Regions from separate parts of the Serratia sp. TSA_105.2 genome, predicted to be linked through region 1. Evidence: predicted binding sites of a transcription regulator. Region 1 holds the regulator's gene; the other holds the start of a gene.
The links. Region 1 encodes CRP, which controls carbon source genes, mostly activating them, when cyclic AMP is high. Its sites were predicted from a motif close to ATGTGANNNNNNTCACAT; they were not measured.

Region 1 (5,156 bases):
GTACATCGATTTTTCCGGCGGCATCGCGGTGACGGCGCTGGGACACTGCCACCCGGCGCTGGTCGAGGCGCTCAAACGCCAGGGGGAAACCCTGTGGCATACCAGCAACGTCTTCACCAATGAGCCCGCGCTGCGCCTGGCAAGCAAATTGATCGACGCCACCTTCGCCGATCGGGTGTTCTTCGCCAACTCCGGCGCAGAGGCCAACGAGGCGGCGTTCAAACTGGCGCGCCATTACGCCATCACCCGCCACAGCCCGTACAAAACCAAAATCATCGCCTTCTATAACGCGTTCCACGGCCGCACGCTGTTCACCGTGTCGGTGGGCGGGCAGGCCAAATACTCCGACGGGTTCGGGCCGAAGCCGGCCGACATCGTGCACGTGCCGTTCAACGATTTGGCGGCGGTGAAGGCGGTGATGGACGATCACACCTGCGCGGTGGTGATGGAGCCGATTCAGGGTGAGGGCGGCATTACGCCGGTCGATGCCGGCTTCCTCAAAGGCGTGCGCGAGCTGTGCGACCAACATCAGGCGCTGCTGGTGTTCGACGAAGTGCAAAGCGGCATGGGGCGCAGCGGCAAACTGTTCGCCTATATGCATTATGGCGTGACGCCGGACATTCTCACCACCGCCAAGGCGCTGGGCGGCGGTTTCCCGGTCAGCGCCATGCTGACCACCGAAGAAATTGCGTCGGTGATGCAGGTGGGCACCCACGGCACCACCTACGGCGGCAACCCGCTGGCCTGCGCGGTGGCGGAGGCGGCGCTGGACGTGATCAATACGCCGGAGGTACTGAGCGGCATTGAGCAGCGTCACGCGCTGTATGTACAGGCTTTGCAGAATATCGGCGATAAATACGGTATTTTCACCGCGATTCGCGGCATGGGGCTGCTGATTGGCGCCGAGCTGACGCCGCATTATCACGGCAGTGCGCGCGACTTTCTCACCGCCGCCGCCGCGCGTGGGTTGATGATCCTCAACGCCGGGCCCAACGTGATCCGTTTCGCGCCGACGCTGGTGGTGGAACTGCAGGATATCGAGGCCGGCATGGCGCTGTTCGAGCTGGCGGTGCAGGATGTGATTAACGCCTGAAGCCCGCGCGGCATATAACGGGGCGCGGCATGCCGCGCCCTTATTGATCGCGCAGTTTGCGCTTGAGCCAAATGCCGTGGTGCGGGCGCTGGCGCCAGGCCAGCGACGAAATGGTGTGCATCACGCTCAGGTGCGACAAAATGCGCCGCAGATGGCGCTCCATCTCGGTAACGGGCATGTCCGGATGCAGATCCGGCGGCTGCATGATGCCGCTGTTGCCGCTGCTCGGGCCGTCGTATTCCAACCGCTGCTGGCAGCTTTGCAGCGCGATTTCACAGGTTTGCAGATACGCTTCCGCCAGTTTCGGCGTCAGCATGTAGTGCTCGCGTGCCAGAATGGTCATGGCGTTCAGGTGTTCGACGATGAACTGGCTGTGAGTGACCCACAGCCGCATGTCCGCCAGATAGTTTGACGCGAACCCCGGCTCTTGCATCGCCTGATTGAGCGAGGTGAACAGCGCGTTGTGTGCCTGGTTGACCTGCATGCGGGTATAGGCCAACGCGGTGGCGTCCGGTTCCGGTTGCTTCAGCATCAGCCGCAGCGCGGCTTGATCGTTCTCCAGCGCCTGATGGGCATTCTTGCGCAGCAGCCCGCTTTGCCACTGCGGCCACAGCCAAATGGTGCCGCCGAACGCCAGCACGCAGCCGATCAGCGTATCGATCAGGCGCGGTACCAGAAAATGCGAGCCGTTCAGCGCCAGCAGCTGCAGGGTGTAAACCGCCGTGACCGTAAAGCCAATCACCGACAGCCCGTAGTTCTTGCGCGAAACCAGGTAGGCCAGCAGCGTGATCACCAGCATGATGCTCAGCGTTTCTCCCTCCGGCAACTGCAGCTGCAGCAGCCCGGCTGCCAGCAATAGCCCGGCAATCGTGCCCAGCGCACGGTGCTGAATACGCACCCGGGTGGCGTTATACCCGTTTTGGCTCACCAGCATGATGGTGAGCAGGATCCAGTAAGGCTTCGGCAGGTTGAATACCGCACCCAGGCTGCTGCCGACCGCCAGCGTTACGCCCAGCCGCGCGGCGTTGCGCAGGGCGGTGGATTTGAACGACAGATAGCTGACCAGCGCCGGCCAAAACGGCAGGCGGTGCTGGCCGGGCATCAGGTCGCGGCGGTACAGCGGATGCTGGGTGCGCAGCAGGCGGGCGATGCGGCTGAAGTGGTAATAACAAAACTGGCCGACCGGGTTATCGGGATGCTGCGCCGCCATTTTTTCCAGCGCCGCCAGCTCGTGGGTCATGGAGAAGCGCTTCGAATGTTGATGGTAGAGAATATCGTGCGCCACCACGCGCAGCCGGCCGGCGATCACCTGAGCATTGCGGCGAATGATCGCTTCGGCCTGGCTCTGCTCCACCAGTTTTTGCACCTCTTCCGGCAGATGCAGGCTGACGGTGATGTGCTCCTGCAGGTCCATCGCCACCTGAAAGGCGCGCTGCAGGCGCTTTTGCTCGAGGTTGTTGGCGTGCGGCAGGAAATTAAGCTGTTGGTACAACAGGCTGATCAGGTCCATCACCTTTTGCTGGCGCACCAGCAGCGGAGGCAGCGCGGTCTGCGGATCGGTGTGCTGGGTCAGCAGCGAGTATTTGGCTTCGAAATAGTCCGCCAGTTCCAGGTAGAGCTGGCTGAGCGTCTCGCGCATCGGCTGCTCTTTCCACAGCTTGAACCAGAACCAGGTGAATAAGCCGTACCAGGCGGTGCCGATGGCGTACAGCAGCGGCGCCTGCCAGATGGGCACCGTGCCGGCCGTGCTGAGGGCGAAGATGGCGGCCACCAGCGCCGCCGGCAACAGCCGGGCGTGCAGCGGGCTGATTTCACCGGTGACGCCGAGCAGCAGCGCCAGGCCCAGCATCAGCGCCGGCAGCGGCAGGTGCCACAACATGGCCTGTTGCAGCAGCACGCTGCTGAAGGCGAACAGCGACCCGCCGACGATCAGCCGTTTAAAGAAGCGCTTATGCGGCGTGTCCAGCCCGGCGATATTGCAGCAGGCGGGCACCAGAGAGAACATCAGGCCGAGCTGCAGCTGGCCTATCAGCAGGCCGAACAGCACCGGCAGGCACAACACCAGCGTTTGTCGCAGTGCGTAGTTGATTTCCGGGTGGTAGATCAGGCGGCGCCACATGGCAGAGAGCAGATAAAAAAACGGCGCAGATTGCGCCGTTTCTTCAGAGATTAACGGGTGCCGTAGACGACAATGGTTTTGCCGTGGGCGGAAATCAGGTTTTGATCTTCCAGCATTTTCAGAATACGGCCAACGGTTTCACGCGAGCAGCCGACGATCTGGCCGATCTCCTGACGGGTGATTTTGATCTGCATGCCGTCCGGGTGAGTCATGGCGTCGGGTTGCTTCGCCAGATTCAGCAGGGTTTGCGCGATGCGGCCGGTAACGTCCAGGAAGGCGAGGTTGCCCACTTTTTCGGAGGTGACCTGCAGGCGGCTCGCCATTTGGGCGGACAGACGCATCAGGATGTCCGGGTTCACCTGGATCAACTGACGGAATTTCTTGTAGGAAATTTCGGCCACTTCACAGGCGGTTTTCGCGCGAACCCAGGCGCTGCGCTCCTGGCCTTCTTCGAACAATCCGAGCTCGCCGATGAAATCCCCCTGGTTGAGGTAGGACAGGATCATCTCTTTACCTTCTTCATCCTTGATCAGCACCGCGACGGAGCCTTTCACGATGTAGTAAAGCGTTTCGGCCTTTTCACCTTGGTGAATCAGCGTACTCTTCGATGGATATTTGTGGATATGGCAATGAGACAGGAACCATTCGAGAGTAGGGTCTGTTTGCGGTTTGCCGAGAACCATTCGCTGTTATCCTCTGTTGTTATCGCTGCCTTGTGTCACAGGGGTCAGAGTTCCCTGTAAAACCCGCCTGTAGCCGCAGTCATGAGCGAGGGCTACCGGCAAGTTTTGAGGCGTGTCATAAAAATACGCTGTCGCTCTAGCATATTAACTTGCCGTAAGCGCTGCAAGCTACATTCTGTTAACATACCGGTAAAGGAGCCTTTCTCTGGGCGTTTCCCTGAAATTCAGTGTCCCGGAAAGATTTATTGCGGCTCTGTTTGTAGCACAGAGTAAGGCGGGTGTCTCGTGTTGTCTCGCTTCAGCATGATTAGCATCAGGTTACGTTGCCTGTTTCTATGCGAAAGCGTACCCTGATTTTAAGAAATCAACCGGAGTGACCAGAATGCAGGCAAGAGTTAAATGGGTGGAAGGGTTAACGTTTTTGGGTGAATCGGCCTCCGGCCACCAGGTGCTGATGGACGGCAACGCCGGTGATAAAGCGCCCAGCCCGATGGAGATGGTGCTGATGTCGGTGGGCGGCTGCAGCGCGATCGACGTGGTGTCCATCCTGCAAAAAGGGCGCAACGACGTGCGCGACTGCGAGGTGAAGCTGACCTCCGAGCGCCGCGAAGAAGCCCCGCGGTTGTTCACCCATATCAACCTGCACTTCATCGTTACCGGCCAGGACCTGACCGACAAGATCGTCGAGCGTGCGGTGAACCTGTCGGCGGAGAAATACTGCTCGGTGGCGCTGATGCTCAACAAGGCCGCCACGGTGACCCACAGCTTCGAGATCCGCCAACCGGCGTAATCGAGACGGAGCGCGGCTCGGCGCCGCGCTTAACGCATTTATTCGATCTTCTTGCCTTCCAGCAACCGCTGCACCAGCGGCGCCATGATCAGCTCCATCGCCAGCCCCATCTTGCCGCCCGGCACCACTAACGTATTGATGTGTGAGATAAACGAGCCCTGCAGCATCGCCAGCAAATAGGGGAAGTCTATCTGATCCAGCCCGCGGAAGTGGATCACCACGAAGCTTTCGTCCAGTGAGGGAATCGCCTTGGCGGCGAACGGGTTGGAGGTGTCCACCGTCGGCACGCGCTGGAAGTTGATGTGGGTGCGCGAGAACTGCGGCGTGATGTAGTTGATGTAATCTTCCATCGAACGCACCACCGAGTCCATCACCGCTTCGCGAGAGTGACCGCGCTCGCCGGTATCGCGGATCAGTTTCTGGATCCATTCCAGGTTGACGATCGGTACCACGCCAACCAGCAGATCGACG
Region 2 (5,156 bases), on a different contig from region 1:
TGATCGGAACGGCCGTGGCCGCGGCGATCGTGGGCGATCACCCGGAACCCGCTCTGGCCGAAAAACAGCAGTTGGTTGTCCCAGGCGTCGGCGGACAGCGGCCAACCGTGGGAGAACAGGATCGGCTGGCCGCGGCCCCAATCCTTGTAGAAAATGCGCGCGCCATCGGGCGCGGTGAGGATGCTCATGACGTGTTCCCCGCTCGGTATTGAATTGGATTTTGTACCGGGTAACAGTACGGCAGGCGCAAAAGCAGTGATAACGGAATAATTTTCGCATGATCGCGAGTTTTTTTGCTGAAGAGGCCGGCGTCGCCACCGGCGCAAAACGTCAGATGTTTTCCAGATCGATGCCGCGCGTTTTCGGGCCGAACAGCCCGATCACCAGCATCACGATCAGCATGCTGGCGACGATAAACGCGATCACCCCCAGCGAGCCGCCGTACTGCAAGATAATGCCGATGATGATGCTGCTGAACACCGTCGACAGCCGGCTGAAGGAGTAGCAGAAACCGACGGCGCGGGCGCGGATGTGGGTCGGGAAGATCTCGGATTGATAGGAGTGGTAGCTGTAGGTCAGCCAGGCGTTGGACCAGGTGATGAAGAAGCCGCACAGGATCAGCCACAGCGGGTTGTTCTGCAGCGCGAACAGCGAGCCGAAGATCACCGTCACCAGGCAAGACAACACGATCTGCCACTTGTTCTCCATCTTGTCGGCATAGAAGCTGCACAGCAGCGAGCCCAGCGGGTAGGCCAGCGTGATGAAGAAAGCGTACAGCAGGCTGTGGGTGACCGAAGCGCCCTTGCCCGACAGCAGCGCCGGCAGCCAGTTGCCGAAGCCGAAGAAGCCGATGGCCTGAAAGAAATTCATCACCACCAGCATCAGCGTGCGATCGCGGTACTGCGGCGCCCAGATATCGCGAAAACGGCCGCGCAGCGGCGCCCCCTCGGCATCGTCAACCGGGCGCGACGGGAAATCCGTAGCCGCCACGCCGCAGCGCCGCTCCATGTCCCGCATCACCTGCCGGGCCTGCGCATAGCGCCGCTGCTGCACCAGCCAGCGCGGCGACTCCGGCAGCCCCTTGCGCACCAGCCAGATCACCAGCGAAGCCAGCGCGCCGGCGATCACCACGTAGCGCCAGCCGCTCAGGCCCCAAATCGTCTGCGGCACCAGCCACCAGGACATCAGCGCCACCGCCGGCACCGACAGGAACTGCACGAAGAACGCGAAGGCGAAAGCCCGGGTGCGCAAGTGTGCCGGCACCCATTCCGTCAGGTAGGTATCGATGGTCACCAGCTCAATGCCGAGCCCGACGCCCACCAGAAAGCGCAGAAAGATCACCCACTCCGCCTGCTGTTGAAACGCCAGCAGCAGCGAGAAGGCGCCATACCAGATCAGGGCGAACATGAAGGTGGCGCGGCGGCCGAAGCGATCGGCGTACGGGCTCAGCAGGCTGGCGCCGACGAACAGGCCAAGAAAGGTGGCGGAGGCGAAGGCCGCCTGGTCCGACACGCCGAAGACGCCCTGTGCGCCGGTGTGGAAAATGCCGTCGGCGATAAGGCCGGTGCTGATATAGCCGGTCTGGAACAGATCGTAGAGTTCGAAAAAGCCGCCCAGCGACAGCAGAATGATAAAGCGCCACAGACCGGCCGACGCGGGCAAGGCGTCGATTCTGGCCGCCAAATCCCGCGCATGGATCGGCGACGCCGCTACAGAGTCACTCACCGTTAACCTCGCATTAACATTTTTGATGACTTTCTATGCTAGCGAAGCGGCGTCGGAGTTAAATTTTTAATTAGCAGACTATGAAAAGAAGTTAAGCATAAAACGCTGCAGCAGCCTGTTTTATAGCAGGAAAATGCAACCTGGGATGCCGCAGCGGCATCCCGAATCGACAGCTTAACGGCTGGAGTGCTGCTGCAGCCGTTCGCTGCGGTAGACGCTCAGCAGGCACCAACCGAGAGCGATCAGCGCCAGCGGCGCGGCGACGAAACCGATGTTGCCCATGCCCAGATGCAGGCTCACCTGGTTGCCCAGCAGCGCCCCGCTGCCGATGCCGAAGTTGTACAGGCCGGAGAAGATCGCCATCGCCACGTCGGTGGCATCCGGCGCCAGGCTCAGTACTTTGGCCTGCATCGACAGGCCGATGGCCATGATCGCCATGCCCCAGAAGATGCACAGCACGGTCAGGTGGCTTTCGCTGCCGGCGGCCGGCAACAGCAGCAGCAGGCTCAAGGCCAGTAGCGCGATGGCGCCGATAAAGAAGCCGGAAGGGAAACGCTCGCTGTAGCGGCTGAACAGCAGGCTGCCGACGATGCCGGCGGCGCCGAACAGCAGCAGCATCAGCGTGGTGAAGTTCTCCGACAGCCCGGCCACGGTCTGGATAAACGGCTCGATGTAGCTGTAGGCGGTGAAGTGCGCCGTCACCACGATGACGGTCAGCATGTACAGCGCCAGCAGTGCCGGGCGTTTGAACAGCAGCGGCACACTGGCCAGCGAACCGGAGTGCTCGCTTTTCAGCACCGGCAGCAGGCGCCACAGCAGCACCAGCGCCAGGGTGGCGCACACCGCGATGCCGATAAAGGTCATGCGCCAGCCGAGCAGTTGCCCCACCACCCGCCCGAGCGGCAGCCCGAGCACCATAGCCAGCGCGGTGCCGCCCGCCAGCAGGCTCAGCGCCTGGGCTTTCTTGCCCGGCGGCGCCACGCGGATCGCCAGCGAGGCGGTGATCGACCAGAACACCGAGTGCGCCAGCGCCACGCCGGCGCGCGAGATGACCAACGTGGTGAAGTTCCAGGCCACGGCGGTCAGCACATGGCTGGCGATAAACAGCATGAACACGCCGATCAGCAGCTTGCGGCGTTCGATTTTGCTGGTCAGCAGCATGCACGCCAACGAGGCGGCGGCGACGATCCAGGCGTAGATGGTGATGATCAGGCCGACCTGTTCGGTTTGCATCGAGAAGCTGGCGGCGATGTCGCTCAGCAGCCCGACCGGAATAAATTCGGTGGTGTTGAAGATAAAGGCCGAGACGGCGAGGATAACCACGCGCAACCAGGCGGTTGAGCGCGAAACGGGAGCGTGTTCCATGGTAAACAAAATCCGGACAGGTGCGGGCAAGTCGCGATATTTTAACCAACCGGCCCGCTAAATGCGATACGCGTCACACTTTAATTGTGTGGTTTTTTTCGCCGCATTTCGACACATTCGCAGACACACGGTTGCACAAATGCTGTGCTAATCTATTGAAGCGTACCAATTTTTCCTGCCGCTCTTCCCCCCCGGCCGCCGCAGACGACGCGCCGCGCCGAAGAACCGCGCGCAGTGTCCATTTGGCGTTTTCTGAGGCGAGGTCATTATGTCCGCGATTTATGATTGGTCCGTGCTCGCATTGCGCAATGTTTACGATCGCCGCATTCAGGGCAAGCCGGTGCTCGACAGCGCCGCGCTGTTCCCCGACGCCGAACGTTTCATCGCCCAATGGCGGCAGATCCGCGAAGAGGCGCTGACCGTCGCCCACGATCTGCACAATATTCCCCGTTTTCACGAGATCATGATCCAGCAGGAATCGATCTCCGCCAACGACGCGCGCGACTGGCGCATGTTCATCATGAAGGCCTACGGCCAGCCGATCGCCCGCAACCTGGCACGCTGCCCGACGCTGGCAGCGCTGATCGCCTCGTCGCCGGACGTGCTGTCCGCCTCGCTCTCCTTCCTGGCGCCCGGTAAACAGGTGCCGCCCCACCGCGGGCCGTTCCGCGGCATTCTGCGCGGCTATCTGGTGCTGGACATGCCCAAACGCGCCGACGGGGTGCCGGCGGCGGTGCTGAAAGTGGACGGCCGCGAATACCGGCTGCACGAGGGGGAGTTCATGCTGTGGGACGATACCTTCGAACACGAGGTCTGGAACGACAGCGCGCAGGTGCGCACCGTGCTGCTGCTGGACATCCGCCGCCGCGACATGCCCGGCGGGCTGCGGCTGCTCTCCAGCGCCATCGTCGCCCTGGTGCGGCTGAACGTGCGCTGGATGCAGCGCCAGTTCTGAGTCCGGCGCTCGGGCGACTAACCGTCCTGAGAGGTTGGGCATTGCTGCGCCAGCCACTGCTCGGCGGTAGTGGTGGCTATGCCCTGGCGCACATTGAAGGTTTTCGCCTTATCCCAGGCCACGCCGTCGGGCCGGGCGAAAGCCAGCCGGTATTTGGCGCCGACGTCGCGCGGATGGTTCAGCACCGCCTCCTGCAGCCGCTCTTTGTCCAACAGGACTCTGTTGACCTCAACGCCCCAGTGCGCCTGCATGACATCGGCAAGCTCGCGGTAGGTCAGCGTGTCCCCGGCGATATAGACCACCTGGTTGCGAAACGCGGGCCGATGGAAAAAAATCGCGGCCGTCAGCCGGCCAATGTCCTCGGGGGTGGTCAGCGTCACCGCGTAACGCCAGTCGCCCAACGCGCACACCGTTTTGGTGGCCGCGTCCACCACGCCAAAACCCGGGTCAAACAGGTAGCTGGTGAAAATGCCCGTGGAAACAATCACCCACGCCGTCGCCTTCTGCGCACGCAGCAGGTGGCGCACTTCGAGCTGTTCATCCCACACCTGTTGTCCGCTGCCTGTGCCGACAACATCGTAGTCCACGCCGAACTGCCACGGGAAATAACGCGCCACGCCCGCCTGCAAAACGGCCTGGGTGATCTTTATCTGCGTGCCCGCCCCGCCGACAAAGCCGCTGCAGTTGATCACCGCGTCAAAGCCGCGCAGCAACGCGCTCAGCTCATCCACGCTGTTTTGCTGCAGGTCGCCTTCCACTGCGGCGATACCGAGCCGCGCCAGCGCATCCCGCCGCGCGCGATGCGGGCCGGTGACGGCGCGGGCGGCCTCAGGCCGGAGCAGTACGCTGATGTTTAAAGCGTGGTGTAACCGGGCCTGCCGGCTCATCGCGCGCAATACCGGCAGCCCCAGTTCACCGGCGCCGAGTATGAGCACGGTATTGATGGATGGATTTGTGGATTTCATTCTTGCCTCCTGTCTTGACACTGCGCCATCCTGACAGCTGACAAAAACGGGTTCAATTAGGTACACGCGTGATACCGGAGAGGAATATGACGAACGATCGGGAAGCGCTGCTGCAATTTTCGCAGGCGTTCTGTGAAGAATTGAGC

Region 2: a site for CRP is predicted at 3,152-3,169, ahead of ACUTSC_RS23440 (sugar transporter). Genes of this name have one in related genera too.

The regions. Positions count from the first base shown of each region.
Region 1 covers NZ_JBQZFT010000017.1:23,627-28,782, reverse strand. Annotated here, with positions in the region: gene argD (bifunctional acetylornithine/succinyldiaminopimelate transaminase) at 1-1,093, shown strand, start outside; gene ACUTSC_RS24280 (YccS/YhfK family putative transporter) at 1,134-3,212, opposite strand; gene crp (cAMP-activated global transcriptional regulator CRP) at 3,263-3,895, opposite strand; gene ACUTSC_RS24270 (OsmC family protein) at 4,278-4,685, shown strand; gene ACUTSC_RS24265 (phosphoribulokinase) at 4,724-5,156, opposite strand, start outside.
Region 2 covers NZ_JBQZFT010000014.1:41,232-46,387, forward strand. Annotated here, with positions in the region: gene ACUTSC_RS23430 (alpha/beta fold hydrolase) at 1-188, opposite strand, end outside; gene ACUTSC_RS23435 (MFS transporter) at 331-1,725, opposite strand; gene ACUTSC_RS23440 (sugar transporter) at 1,900-3,090, opposite strand; gene ACUTSC_RS23445 (aspartyl/asparaginyl beta-hydroxylase domain-containing protein) at 3,359-4,045, shown strand; gene ACUTSC_RS23450 (NmrA family NAD(P)-binding protein) at 4,063-5,010, opposite strand; gene ACUTSC_RS23455 (winged helix-turn-helix transcriptional regulator) at 5,097-5,156, shown strand, end outside.